Regions from separate parts of the Paenibacillus ihbetae genome, predicted to be linked through region 3. Evidence: riboswitches for the same ligand, from Rfam matches in the RefSeq annotation. Region 3 holds a riboswitch; each other region holds the start of a gene.
The links. A riboswitch is a leader RNA that binds a small molecule or an ion and turns the genes downstream of it on or off. The one in region 3 is predicted to bind cyclic di-AMP.
Positions count from the first base shown of each region.

Region 1: it holds a riboswitch for cyclic di-AMP, as region 3 does, so the genes downstream of both, BBD41_RS17910 (adenine nucleotide alpha hydrolase family protein) here and BBD41_RS13875 (C40 family peptidase) in region 3, are expected to answer to the same signal.
Region 2: it holds a riboswitch for cyclic di-AMP, as region 3 does, so the genes downstream of both, BBD41_RS16280 (APC family permease) here and BBD41_RS13875 (C40 family peptidase) in region 3, are expected to answer to the same signal.

Region 1 covers NZ_CP016809.1:4,039,732-4,043,965, forward strand. The annotation lists gene BBD41_RS17905 (TrkH family potassium uptake protein) at 1-1,045, opposite strand, end outside; gene BBD41_RS17910 (adenine nucleotide alpha hydrolase family protein) at 1,035-1,724, opposite strand; cyclic di-AMP (ydaO/yuaA leader) riboswitch at 1,856-2,008, opposite strand; gene BBD41_RS17915 (cation:proton antiporter) at 2,181-3,413, opposite strand; gene BBD41_RS17920 (DUF421 domain-containing protein) at 3,609-4,234, shown strand, end outside.
Region 2 covers NZ_CP016809.1:3,671,710-3,675,943, reverse strand. The annotation lists gene BBD41_RS16285 (molybdopterin-containing oxidoreductase family protein) at 1-671, opposite strand, end outside; cyclic di-AMP (ydaO/yuaA leader) riboswitch at 1,213-1,395, shown strand; gene BBD41_RS16280 (APC family permease) at 1,573-3,399, shown strand; gene BBD41_RS16275 (amino acid permease) at 3,698-4,234, shown strand, end outside.
Region 3 covers NZ_CP016809.1:3,108,805-3,113,038, forward strand. The annotation lists gene BBD41_RS13865 (M1 family metallopeptidase) at 1-1,455, shown strand, start outside; gene BBD41_RS13870 (hypothetical protein) at 1,467-2,294, shown strand; cyclic di-AMP (ydaO/yuaA leader) riboswitch at 2,631-2,770, shown strand; gene BBD41_RS13875 (C40 family peptidase) at 2,775-3,248, shown strand; gene BBD41_RS13880 (GNAT family N-acetyltransferase) at 3,637-4,137, shown strand.

The DNA.
Region 1 (4,234 bases), 930 kb from region 3:
CCTGACCACCGCCACGGAAGGTTTGGATGGTTGCCAGTATGAGTACCACAAGCGTGTTGATCTTGATGCCTCCTCCCGTTCCGCCTGAGGCTGCTCCGATAAACATCAGAATGATGATAATAAACTGGGAAGCCGCCAGCATGCTGCTGATGTCAATTGTGTTAAACCCGGAGCTTCTTGGAGTCATGCCCTGGAAGAATGCTGCGAGCACCCGCTCGCCTCCGTTCAAATTCCCGAACGTAGCCGGATTCCAGCTTTCCAGTATGAGAATGGCTGCAAACCCGAACACGAACAGGATACCCGTTCCAAGAATGACAATCTTGGAGTGAAGGGACAGCTTCCTCCAGGAGCGCTTGCGGAAGAGATCGACGACGACTATGTACCCGAGTCCGCCAATAACAAAGAGCATAACAATCGTTATGTTGACGACAGGATCGCCGACGAAGGAGGAGAGGCTGTCTGACCACAGGGCAAAACCGGCGTTGTTAAAGGCAGAGACGGAATGAAAAAGCCCATAATAGAGCGCTTGTCCCCAGCCGAGCTCATGCCACCGAATGGCAAGGAGAATTGTTCCGAGCGTTTCAAAAGCAAATGAGATCAGCACCATATACAGGGATAGTTTGACCAGTCCCTGTGCCGATGTGGAGTGGGTCGTTTGCTGGATCAAGAGGCGCTGCTTTAACCCGATTCTTTTCCCCAAGACGATGGCTACCATGACACCAAAGGTCATAAAGCCCAATCCCCCGACTTGAATCAGAATCATAATGATGACTTGACCTAAAGTCGAATAGACGCTCCCAGTATCCACGACAACTAGGCCATTCACGCAGATTGCGGATGTGGCTGTAAATAATGCATTCAGCAACCCTACGGATGTACCGCTAGTAGAAGACTGAGGAAGCGCAAGGAGCAAGGTGCCGATTAAGATTAAGATGGTAAATACGATCAGGATGAGCTGAGGGGGGCTCATATTGTTTTTTTGCTTGTTGATGAACATTTCGAATCTGCTGGGGATGGATTGATGGTTCGTTGGGTTACTGCCCATAATCCTTCTCCAGGCCAAGGGGGGGCGATGCTTGACTTAAGAAAAACGAAGCGTCTACGACTTTCCCCTGACTTATCTTTAAATAGTTAAATCCCCGATCCGTTTTTATACGTAACAAGCCGGTTTCGAAATCCGTGTTCAGTTCCTTGAAGAACAGCCCCTCAGCGACAACTTCCCCGTCGTCTTCACCTTTACGGATCAGATATTGGCCATTTTTGCTGACAACCGTAACCGGAATTCCACGCTCGTGAGTCTCCACGATGTGTTGATCCATTCGCTGTACAGCAACGATGTGCAAATCCGTCTCGCCGATTCGATTAAGCAGCTCATTGACGAATGAACCCTGTGTAATTTCCTGCCACCGTGTTTGGCCGGATTGTCCGATGATCAGCTGCGTTATCTGATACTGCTTGGAGGTTTCGGCGATAATATCCGAAGCTTTTTGACGGTTATGATTAGGCTTGGTGATAAACGTAGCGCCATATTCGTCACAGATCGTTTGCCAAAGGGCCATAAACTTCTCTTGTTCGAGATCGAGTTCATCCGCAGCCATGGGGATGACGCTCATAACATAGAGGGGACATTGCAGAAGTCTGGCAAGCTCGCCGCCTCTCCGAATCAGTCGTTCGCCGTTTGGACCATAATAAACACACACCATAATTTTCTCGTGATGTATCATGAATGCATCTGCTCCTTTCTAATCAAGCGGCTTGAGTCTTCCGGACCCAAGGAAAAAAGCCCGGTAGCAGAGACAATCTGCTTCCAGGCTTTGGACTGTGTTCCGAATAAACAAGTCAAAGTTGCACGGGCGTTATCTCTCGAGACGCTGACGAGGTTAGCTGTCGGATTCGGGTCTGAGAGTCCCCGTTCTTTCCGCCTTGGAAAGAATTCACCCCTGAAGCCGTTAGCGGCTTCTCTGGTTCCCCCGCTCCCCAAGTGGTGGGGATTAAGCGATCAATAATATAAGATTATCGAAGTATATACTAAGCTAGGTAAATCTAAATGTAAACCTTGATCCCGAAGTCTCATGTGACGTTATTGAAACGATGCAGCTTAATCTATACTTAGGTATTTACGCGATTTCCCTCGCGAGGTTTCGGACTTTTCAATAATTATTCGATCTTGCTCTAATTAGTTATTCGGTCTCCTTGACGGGATTCGACAGCTTAAGCTTGCTAACCAACGGTTTTATCGTCAGCCCCTGTGCAAGAAGCGAAAACAGGACGACGCTGAATGTAAGGACGAGGATATCGTCGCGCCCTTTGAAGGAGGCGGGCAGGCTTAGCGCAAGTGCAATCGATAAGCTCCCTTTTAAGCCGCCCCAATTCAGGAGAGCTTTCCAGGATGACGGAAAATTCCGCAGGAAGCTCAAGCTGGTATAAACAGCGACCGTTCTTCCAATCAGCACGATAAGGATGGAGGTGATAATCAGCGCCCATTTATCCGTGAAATCAATATGCTTGATTTCAAGGCCGATCATAAGGAATATCAATGAATTGGCAACCAGGGTAATGACATCCCAGAACGAGTTGATATTCATCTTCGTGGTTTCGGACATTCCGATCCGGCTGCCGTAGCTGCCGAAGATCAAGCCGCTTACGACGACGGCGATAACACCCGAGACATGAAAGTGCTCGGCAATAAAGTAGCTTCCGAAAAACAGCAGCATCGAAAAGGCAATCTCCAGCGGATAATCGTCATAAAAACGAATGAGCTGCGAGAACAGAAAGCCGAGGATGGCTCCAATCGCAATCCCGCCCAAGCTAAATTGAAGAAAGAGCCAAATGCCGCTGCCTATGCCTGCCCAGCCCATCTCTATATATGAAAGCAAGTATACCGATGAAATTTGAAATAACACGACGGCGATGCCGTCATTAAAAAGCGATTCCCCTTCGATAATGGTCACCATTTTCTTGGAAACGCCAAGGGATTTGAAGATGGAGATCACGCTAATCGGGTCCGTTGCGCTCATAAGCGCTGCAAAGGTAAAAGCAACAGGTAAAGGCAGTCCCATGATGCCATACATCGCCAGAGCGATAATAAGGAAAGACAAGAAGGTGCCGCCGATCGCCAGGGCAGCCACTGGCTTGCTCTGTTCCCGTAAGTGTGAGAAAGGAAGCTTTAATGTGGCGTCTCCAAGAAGGATAGGCAGAAACAAGGAGATGATGATCGCCTGGAATACATTTGATTGCGTAATAAAGGTTTCGGCTTCGTCCAGCACGGGAATATGCAGCAATCCAAGCAGCAAACCTACTACGACGAGTGCAATCGAATAGGGTTGGTTTACTTTTTTGGCAAATGCGATAACCCCCATCGATATCGCAAGTAAAATTAACAATTGAACGAAGACCTCATTGAAATGATGCATAGAACACCCCTCGCCTCAGGATATTTGTTCCAGTAATTGATTGTACCCGAATCCGGACGATTCGCCAAACCAAAATAATGGGGAGACCGGTCCTTAGCTAGATATTATCCATCGAAATGAGGAAGGGAATGCATAAGATGTTTATTCGTTGTTCAAAACATAGGGGAACCATTGATCGATTGAGGAGATGAGCGTATGAATGAGCTATGGAATGATCTGTGGAATGAGGTATGGAAGTCCCTTGCTTTAATTATTTTTGGAATGCTGGTGCTCCGCATCTCCGGCCGAAAATCAATCTCTCAAATGACCGTACCCACAACCATTACGATGATTTCGATCGGAACGATTATTGTTCAACCGATCGCTGATGAAAACTTAGTTCTGACCCTTACAGCGGCTCTGGTCTTTATTCTGGTTCTCATCCTTGTCGAATTTATGCAAGTGCGTTGGAGCCGGTTTGAGAAGTGGATAAAGGGACCAGCCGTTATCGTTATAGAGAATGGGCAGCTTCAATTGCAGAATATGAAAAAGCTGAGGTTAACCGTAGATGCGCTTGAGATGAAATTGCGGCAGCAGGGGATATCCAAACGAAATGATGTGAAAACGGCTACGATCGAGCCCAACGGGCTGCTTGGTTATGAACTGCAGGACTCCGCAAAGCCGGTAACGCTGTCCCAGCTGGAAGATCTGCTCTCTCAATATTTTAACGGAGCGGGAACAAGACATCAGGGAGCTGCGCCAAACACCCCGGATCCGGAAGTCAATTTGTTTAGTGAAATCAAGGTAGGAAACGAGCACGTAAATAATAAGAGGCTTCAGTA
Region 2 (4,234 bases), 560 kb from region 3:
TGGCCGGTCTGATTTTTGTGAACATCGATGACGACGACCTTCGCGCCCCGCTTTCGCGCTTTTTCAGCCAGCACCACCTGGTGCATATTCGTGCTGACGATATTCCCGCCCCAGACGATGATGACATCGGCGTTCACCGTATCTTCGGGGACCGTTCCCCCGTTGAAGCCCATGACCGATTTCCAGCCTTCGTTTCCGGCCGAATTGCAGATGGACTGCTTCAGCTTGCTGGCGCCCAGCCTGTTGAAGAAACGGCGGTCCATGCCGTCTACGCTCAAGATGCCCATATTGCCGTAGAAGCTGTAGGGCAGGATGCTTTCAGGGCCATCCGATTCAATCAGCGCCTTGTACCGGTCCGTGATTTCCCGGATCGCCTCGTCCCAGCTGATCCGCTCAAATAATCCGGCCCCTTTAGGGCCTGTCCGGCGCAGCGGATACAGCACACGCTCCGGATGGTAGACCCGGTGAGCCATGTTGCGGACTTTATTGCAGATCGCGCCTTGCGTGATCGGATGGTCGGGGTTGCCCGTAACCTTTACGATTTTGCCGTTCTCTTTATGCAGCAGCAGGCTGCAAGTATCCGGACAATCCAACGGGCAAACCGCCGGAAATACGCCATATTCCTGATGAATCACTTTGTCCTCTCCCCCTTGTGCTTCAGCCTCAATCATATCCCCTTATCTTAAAAAAAATCAGCCCCATCGTAAAGTCATACATTTTTTTCTAAAGATGTGATTCAGCGCTCGACCTCCCGGGTATATTTCTATCGAGAGCAAGGATGAGAAACCCAGACCCTTTCTCCTCCTCGCCATATCATGGACCACTCCCAAAAAATTCGCCATGCTTGTATCTCCTCCCCCGAGATACGGCATGGCGAATTTACGTTACGGCCGGCTCAAGATGCGGCCGCGAATGCTCTCTTCGGCTTGCTTCTTCGATAGGAGCATCCTCTTTTATCTGCACGCCTACCTTCTTCCCCTCACCGCGTTTTCTGCTTTCCCTACCGCGCTTTCAGTTTCCAAATCTTCGCATACAGTGATTTATTGCGTAAATCCGCAAAATAATGATCCCGCGAAAGTCCGTATCCCATGTAATCGCTTACGTCCCATCCATTTGGCTCCCTTCTGCCGAAAATAGCGGCAAAAGGCCGTTTTACAATCGAATCCCGCAGGCGTAATATACTATTCAGATTTCAAATCCAATATGAATCTCACAGTTGATTCGCCGAATTTCCAGGAAGGAAAACGGGGGAACCGAAGCGTATGCCTGCCGAAGCGGCAGCCATACTATGGGGTGAATCCTGAATAGCCGCGGCATGTCCCGAGCGGCATCAGGTAGGGCGACTCTCGCGCCCGAATCCGACAGCTAACCTCGTAGGCGTTAATGGGAGGGTTGTGAACTTGTGCAAAAAAACACAGGCTCTAACCTGTGTTTTTTCTATGCCAAAAATCGAAAATTCGAAACGGAGATGCATCCCATGACCGGCTCTTGACCATTCACCCAAGCTCATAATTTTACGCTTTTCTGGGGGATAAACGACCCAAAAACCAAATCGAATCGGTGGTGAACACGATGTTATCTTCCATCAAGCGCTTCCTCATCGGAAGACCGCTCAAGTCCAATGAATTAGGCGATCAGAAGCTGAATAAAACGAAGGCCCTGGCGATTTTGTCGTCTGATGCCTTGTCATCCGTCGCCTACGGCCCCGAGCAAATTCTGCTGGTGCTGATGACCGTCGGCGCCGCGGCCTATTGGTATTCTATCCCGATCGCCATCGGCGTGCTCGTCCTATTGCTGGCATTGATCCTATCCTATAGACAGATCATATTCTCCTATCCGCAGGGCGGCGGAGCCTATGTCGTGTCGAAACGAAATCTGGGCATGTATCCCGGCCTCGTTGCCGGAGGCTCCTTGCTCGTCGACTATATCCTAACGGTGGCGGTCAGCGTATCGGCCGGTACGGATGCGATTACGTCGGCTTTTCCCGAGCTGCGTCCCTATAATGTCGGGATCGCCGTACTGTTCGTCCTGTTTCTTACCGTGCTGAACTTGCGGGGCGTGACGGAATCCGCCTCGATCCTGGCCTATCCGGTCTACCTGTTCGTGCTGGCCTTGTTTATTCTGATTGGCGTCGGTCTCTACGATATCGCAACCGGCCACGCTTCGCCGGAGCTGCACACCAAGATCGGCACGCCCGTCGCCGGACTGAGCCTGTTTCTGCTCCTGCGGGCGTTCGCTTCAGGCAGCTCCGCGCTCACCGGGGTTGAAGCCATATCCAACGCCATTCCGAACTTCAAGGAGCCTGCGCCGAACAACGCCGCCAAAACCCTGGCCGCGATGGGCTCCCTGCTCGCCCTGTTATTTTCGGGAATCGTCTTCCTGGCCTATTATTACGGGGTCAGTCCCAGCGAAGAGGTGACGGTTGTCTCCCAAATCGCCGAGCATACCTTCGGCCGGAACGCGCTGTATTATTTCATCCAGGGGACCACGGCGTTAATTCTGATCCTGGCGGCCAACACGGGGTATTCGGCATTTCCTCTGCTGGCCGTCAACCTGGCGAAGGATAAGTTCATCCCGCGGATGTTCACGGTCCGGGGGGACCGCTTGGGGTATTCCAACGGCATCATTATCCTCGGTCTTCTGTCCATCGTGCTGATCCTGGCCTTCGAGGGCAAGACCGAGCATCTGATCCCGTTGTACGCCGTCGGCGTATTCATTCCGTTTACCTTGTCGCAGACGGGGATGATGGTGAAGTGGCTTCGCGAGAAGCCTCCAGGCTGGCTCCCCAAGCTGGTCATTAACACGACGGGAGCCGTTATCAGCTTTGCGGTAACGTTGATCTTTTTCCTCACGAAATTCGCCCAGGTGTGGTCGGTGCTCCTGTTTCTGCCGCTCATCATCTGGATCTTCACCCGGATTCGGAATCACTATGAAGCGGTCGCCGATCAGCTCCGGATTACGACCTGCGAGCCGGCAAAGCCGATCGAGGGCAACATTATTATCGTACCGGTAGCCGGCATTACGCATGTGGTGGAGAACTCGCTCAATTATGCCAAATCGCTGTCCGCCGACCAGATTATCGCCGTTTACGTGAACTTCGAACGAGAAGACCAGATTGCCTTCGAGGAAAAATGGAAGAAGTGGCAGCCGGACGTCCGGCTGGTGACGCTGCATTCGCCATATCGCAGCATCATCTCGCCGCTGACCAAATTCATCGACATGGTACAGCGCAAGGCCAGCGAGTCGGACTACCAGGTGACGGTCGTCATTCCACAGTTCATTCCGAAGAAGGGGTGGCACAACTTCCTGCACAACCAGTCCAGCCTGCTCATTCGCGCTCATCTGCTGTACCGGCGGGATGTTATTCTTACGACGGTTCCTTATCATCTGAAGAAATAGCTGCAGCCCGGCCCCCCATGGGGGGGACGGGCTTTTTTCTGCCTCTGCGCCCGGTTTTGCATCCCGCATCCGATCACAGGCGGCTGATGCTGTTTCTTCTGAGTTAAAGCGAAAGGGAGCGGGTATTTAACCGGAGGGAGGCGTACTCGCATGGCCCGCCGGCCCCTTCACTGTTGGCGTTTTTTCGGGACAGGCAGCCTAAGGCTTTCAAAGCATCTTATTTTTATTTATAATGTCGGAATGGATGGGTCATGCATCGGGGAAATCTATCTAAATAAACATCTAGGAGACTCCATTTATGAGCTTGAAACACAATCTGCTTCGCAAGAAGCCGATTCCGTCTTTGACAGGCGGAGAAGTGCGTTCCGCATTGAAAAAACAGCTTGGCGTCATGGACTTGATCGTCCTTGGCGTCGGTTCTATCGTGGGGACGGGAATTTTCGTATTAACCGGCGTGACGGCCGCCACCCATGCCGGTCCGGGACTGATCCTGTCATTCCTGCTGGCAGGTCTCGTATGCGCCTTCTGCGCACTGTGCTATGCCGAATTCGCATCTACCGTGCCGGTGGCCGGCAGCGCTTATACGTACAGCTACTCCGCGTTCGGGGAAGGACTCGCTTGGCTGATGGGCTGGGATTTGCTTCTGGAATACGGCTTCGCAAGCGCCCTCGTATCCAGCAGCTGGTCGGGGTATGTGCAGAGCATTCTGTCCGGTTTCAATATCCATCTTCCTGTCGCCATTACTAGTGCTTTCAACCCGGCGAAAGGCACGTATGTGGATGTGCCGGCGATCGTCATCGCCCTGTTGATTACATGGATCGTATCCCGGGGAGCG
Region 3 (4,234 bases):
TTGCCCAAGCCTGTAAAAGGCGGAGAGAGCATAACCCTCCATTTGGAATTCGAAGTGGAGCTGCCGAAGATTTTCGCGCGCATGGGCCGGACCGAGGATTTCGTCATGGCCGGCCAGTGGTTCCCCAAGATATCGGTATACGAGCCTGCAGGCACCCGGGGAAGAACCCAGGAAGGCTGGAATTTACATCAGTATCACGGCAATTCGGAGTTTTACTCGAACTTCGGCATCTATAGCGTTCGGATTCGTGTACCCGAGGACTATATCGTAGCTGCTACCGGGTTCCCGACCAAGCCTGCGCAGAAGGCGAACGGGGAGAAAATTTACCAATTCTACGCGGATGACGTACATGACTTCGCCTGGGCCGCCTCGCCGAACTTTGTGACGGCAGAAGAAGCTTACTCCGCTCCGGGCATTCCGGGCGTCCGGATCAAGCTGTACCTTGACCCTGCGCATAAGGATTTGAAGGAGCGTTACTTCGATACAGCCAAAACAGCGCTGTCCTCCTTCGGGAAATGGTACGGCTCCTATCCGTACTCCACATTGTCCATCGTTGTCCCGCCTTATTCCGGCAACGGCGCAGGCGGAATGGAATACCCGACGCTGGTCACCGCTTTCGGGGCCAATAACGACTCGCCCGGATATGAGCTGGAGCGGACCGTCATCCATGAAATCGCCCACCAATATTTCTACGGCATCGTAGCCAATAACGAATTCGAAGAAGCATGGCTTGACGAGGCTTTTGCTTCCTATGCCGAAGAGAAGGTCATGGAGAAACAGTACGGAATTACATCCAATACCGCAGCACAGGGGGCATCCATTACGTCACCTGAACCGCTTAAGATGGAGTCCTGGAAATACAGCTCGCATGAAAATTACGCACTCAACGTCTATACACGAGGCAAGCTGGTGCTCCAAGGCATCGAGCGGCAAGTCGGGTCCAAGACGATGGATAAAATCATGATGACGTACGCCAAAAAATTCCGCTTCAAGCATCCGACGACGACGGACTTCCAGAAGGTTGTTGAACAGGTTACCCAGTCCTCCTGGCAGTCGTATTTCGATCAATACGTTTACGGCAGCCAAATGGCTGACATCGCGATCGACCGGATCAAAACCAAGAACAAGGGGACGCAAACGCACCCCTGGTATGTTTCGACCGTAAACATCACGAGCAAGGGCGGCGATGTTACCGATGTGCCGATTGTGTTCGCTTTTGGGGATGGCAAGCTGGTTGAGCGAACATGGAGCGGCAAGAACGGCAAAGTAACTTATACGCTGGAATATCATACACCGCTCGCTTGGGTCATGGTGGATCCGAAATATACCATCATGCTCGAGAATAAACACATAAATAACTATATGAAGGCAGGCATGGATCCGAAGGTGGTTACACGCTGGAATCTGAGCATTACCAAGCTCGTGGAGACGCTGTTCGGCAGCATGTCGTGGTGAGGGGGGAGCACATGAAAAGCTATGCAGGCCAAGGCTGGGTCAGTGTTAAAGATCAATTATACGTGTCCATTCTTCTGTTCTTGTACCGTCTTCTCTGGGGCTACTGTCTGTACAGGCTCGTGAAATCCGCCGTCGTTCCGCTTCTGATGCGGTACCCGGATCCGGCTCCTAACGAGCTCAGCCGCCTCCTGTTCTTCTATGAGGGCGAAATGAGCTTATCGCTCAGCAATACGGTTCACACCTACGGCTGGCTCCTTGCGGCTCTGCTCCTCATCCGCATGGTGCTTACTCCGCTGATTCGCGCCGGCGTCTTCTACAATCTCCATCAGGAGGCCCGTGGGGAACGCGGTCTGTTCTTCTTCATCGGCATGCGGAAGCATTGGAAATCGGTGAGCGTATTCTATCTCATTGAGCTTGTTCTTACGGTTGCGCCGGGTTACTGGATCATTCCCAAGGTGCTTCCGGCACTGCTGGGCTCCATTCAGGAGCCTTCCCAGCTGCTCCGGGTGCTGCCATACGCGGCAGCCTGGTTTCTCTATACCTATCTTATTCGCATGGTGCTGCTGTATATGCAGTTCGGTCACACCGGGGAGTTCGGTATGATCACGTCCGCCATGGCGCTCATACGCAAGCTGGGGACCGCCGTCCTGTTATCCTTGACCGTCGGCGGAGCCGCATTCGTCATTCTCCTCCTGTTCAGCTCGGCCTCCCTGTTCTGGGCAGGTTTAATCGGACTAATCATTCAGCAGGCCTCCTATTTTCTGAACGGACTCTTCCAAATATGGGGAATTTCCTCCCAATATCATTTGTGGAGAGCGTCCGTCGCTTCAAATCCATAACGGTTCCAAAAGTTACATTTCGTTAACATCCATTCCTCGTTTAAATGTGGTAAAAAGGTTGTAACCGGAAGCGGAAACAGCCTCCGGAAAGGATAAATTTCGAACGTTGACTTCTTCATCCACCCGGAATCCTCACCGTTCCCCTCCTATATTTATACAAAATCCCTGTCCACATTGAAGTGGGACAGGGATTTTTGTTAAAAAAACATCTTTCCTCGTTTGCCAAAATGTTAATACTCTGCTAAAATAACGAATAGGTTAGTAACAACTTTGTCATTTTTATTGTAACTATTGTCATCATGTTAACATGTTGGAACGTCATATTGGGTTCATCAACATCTTTAAATGCCGAATTCCCGTCATCATACGGGAAGCGGGGGATCCGTTTTGGGTGAATTGATCTCGCTAGAGAGGGATCATAGGGGACCTTCAACCGAACCCTTAAGCTAACCTCGCAGGCAGTGGAAGGAGCTTTTTGTTTTGAAGAAGAAGTTAACAGCCATCTCTTTAGGCTTGGCCCTTGCGCTCACGATTGGAACCGGTAGCGCTTTCGCGGATTCCAAGTTGAATACCGTCATCAAACCAACCATCGGTGTATCTTATAAAACTGGCGGAACCACAACGAAAGGTTTCGATTGCTCCGGATTCACCAGCTATATTTACAAGAAGCTGGGCCTCACCTTGCCGCGCACTTCCGCAGCTCAATACAAGGTAGGTACCGCAGTATCGAAGAGCAACCTGAAGGCCGGGGATCTCGTATTCTTTAATACTTCCGGCAGAGGCGTTTCCCATGTCGGCATTTATGTCGGTGGCGGGAAGTTCGCCCATTCCTCCTCCTCGCGCGGCGTCATCGTAAGCCCGCTCAGCCAGAGCTACTATGCGAAGCGTTATGTAGGCGCGAAGAGAATCATGAGCCAAAGCTCGTACAAGTCCCTTGCTGTGAACTACAATTAATTGCCTGTACTGTAATTTGTTTTTTTTCGAATGTCCTAAAGCCCTGGAGCATGAGATGTGCCGATCTCACCCAGCGGCTTTTTTTCTATAATTTTTCGTCTATATCTCTATAACGTTTCAGACCATGGAAAAGTTCTATGTTTTTCGGAAAATCCAAAAATATTTTTTCACATCGCACACGCAAGGCCATAATAAGGCTATAGCCAATCCCGGCGCTTATATTATATTTACCCTTCCAGAAATAACCTAAACAGGGGGCCGAATAATACGTCGAAAATTTTCTTCAGCTTCAACAGCGTTTCCATCAGCGGTATAATTTTTTGCAATCCCGTTAAGCAGCATGTATTCACTCTCTAACGGAATTGTTTTGAATGAGAGGAGTATTCACATGGAGGCGAATTCGCCCTCGTTTCATACCGTGGTCATGCAAGAAGCCCATGCCGCTGAAATTTGCACCTGGTCTTATCTCCCGCCCTACAATATTTATGGCTTTCTTCCCTGGGAACAAATGAAGGGACTGGGGGTGGAATTCGGGGATCCCGACATTCGCCGCCAGCAATACCTGTCCGTTCTGGATGAGAGGAACCAGCTGTGGGGATTCGCACAGCTATTCCCTATGGCTGGGGTTACACGACTAGGTCTGGGCATGCGGCCTGATTGGTGCGGCCGAGGAATGGGTAAACGGTTCGTGCAGGCGATTGTAGATGAGGCGAAGCGGCGTAGGCCTTCGGATGAGATAGATCTTGAGGTGCTTACCTGGAACGAACGGGCCATCCGGACTTACCGGAAGACTGGCTTTTACATTGCCGATACGTACGAACGCCTGACGCCGACGGGCATGGCGCCTTTTTATTGCATGGTGCATGACCCTAAAGCCAATGAGGAATAGTAGTCTTGTCTATACGAAAAAGCACAATTTTGTGTACTTTTTATGAAGGCAAGCTGGAACATTGCTTTTTTTGTCACAACTGGCTATGATGTGTAAG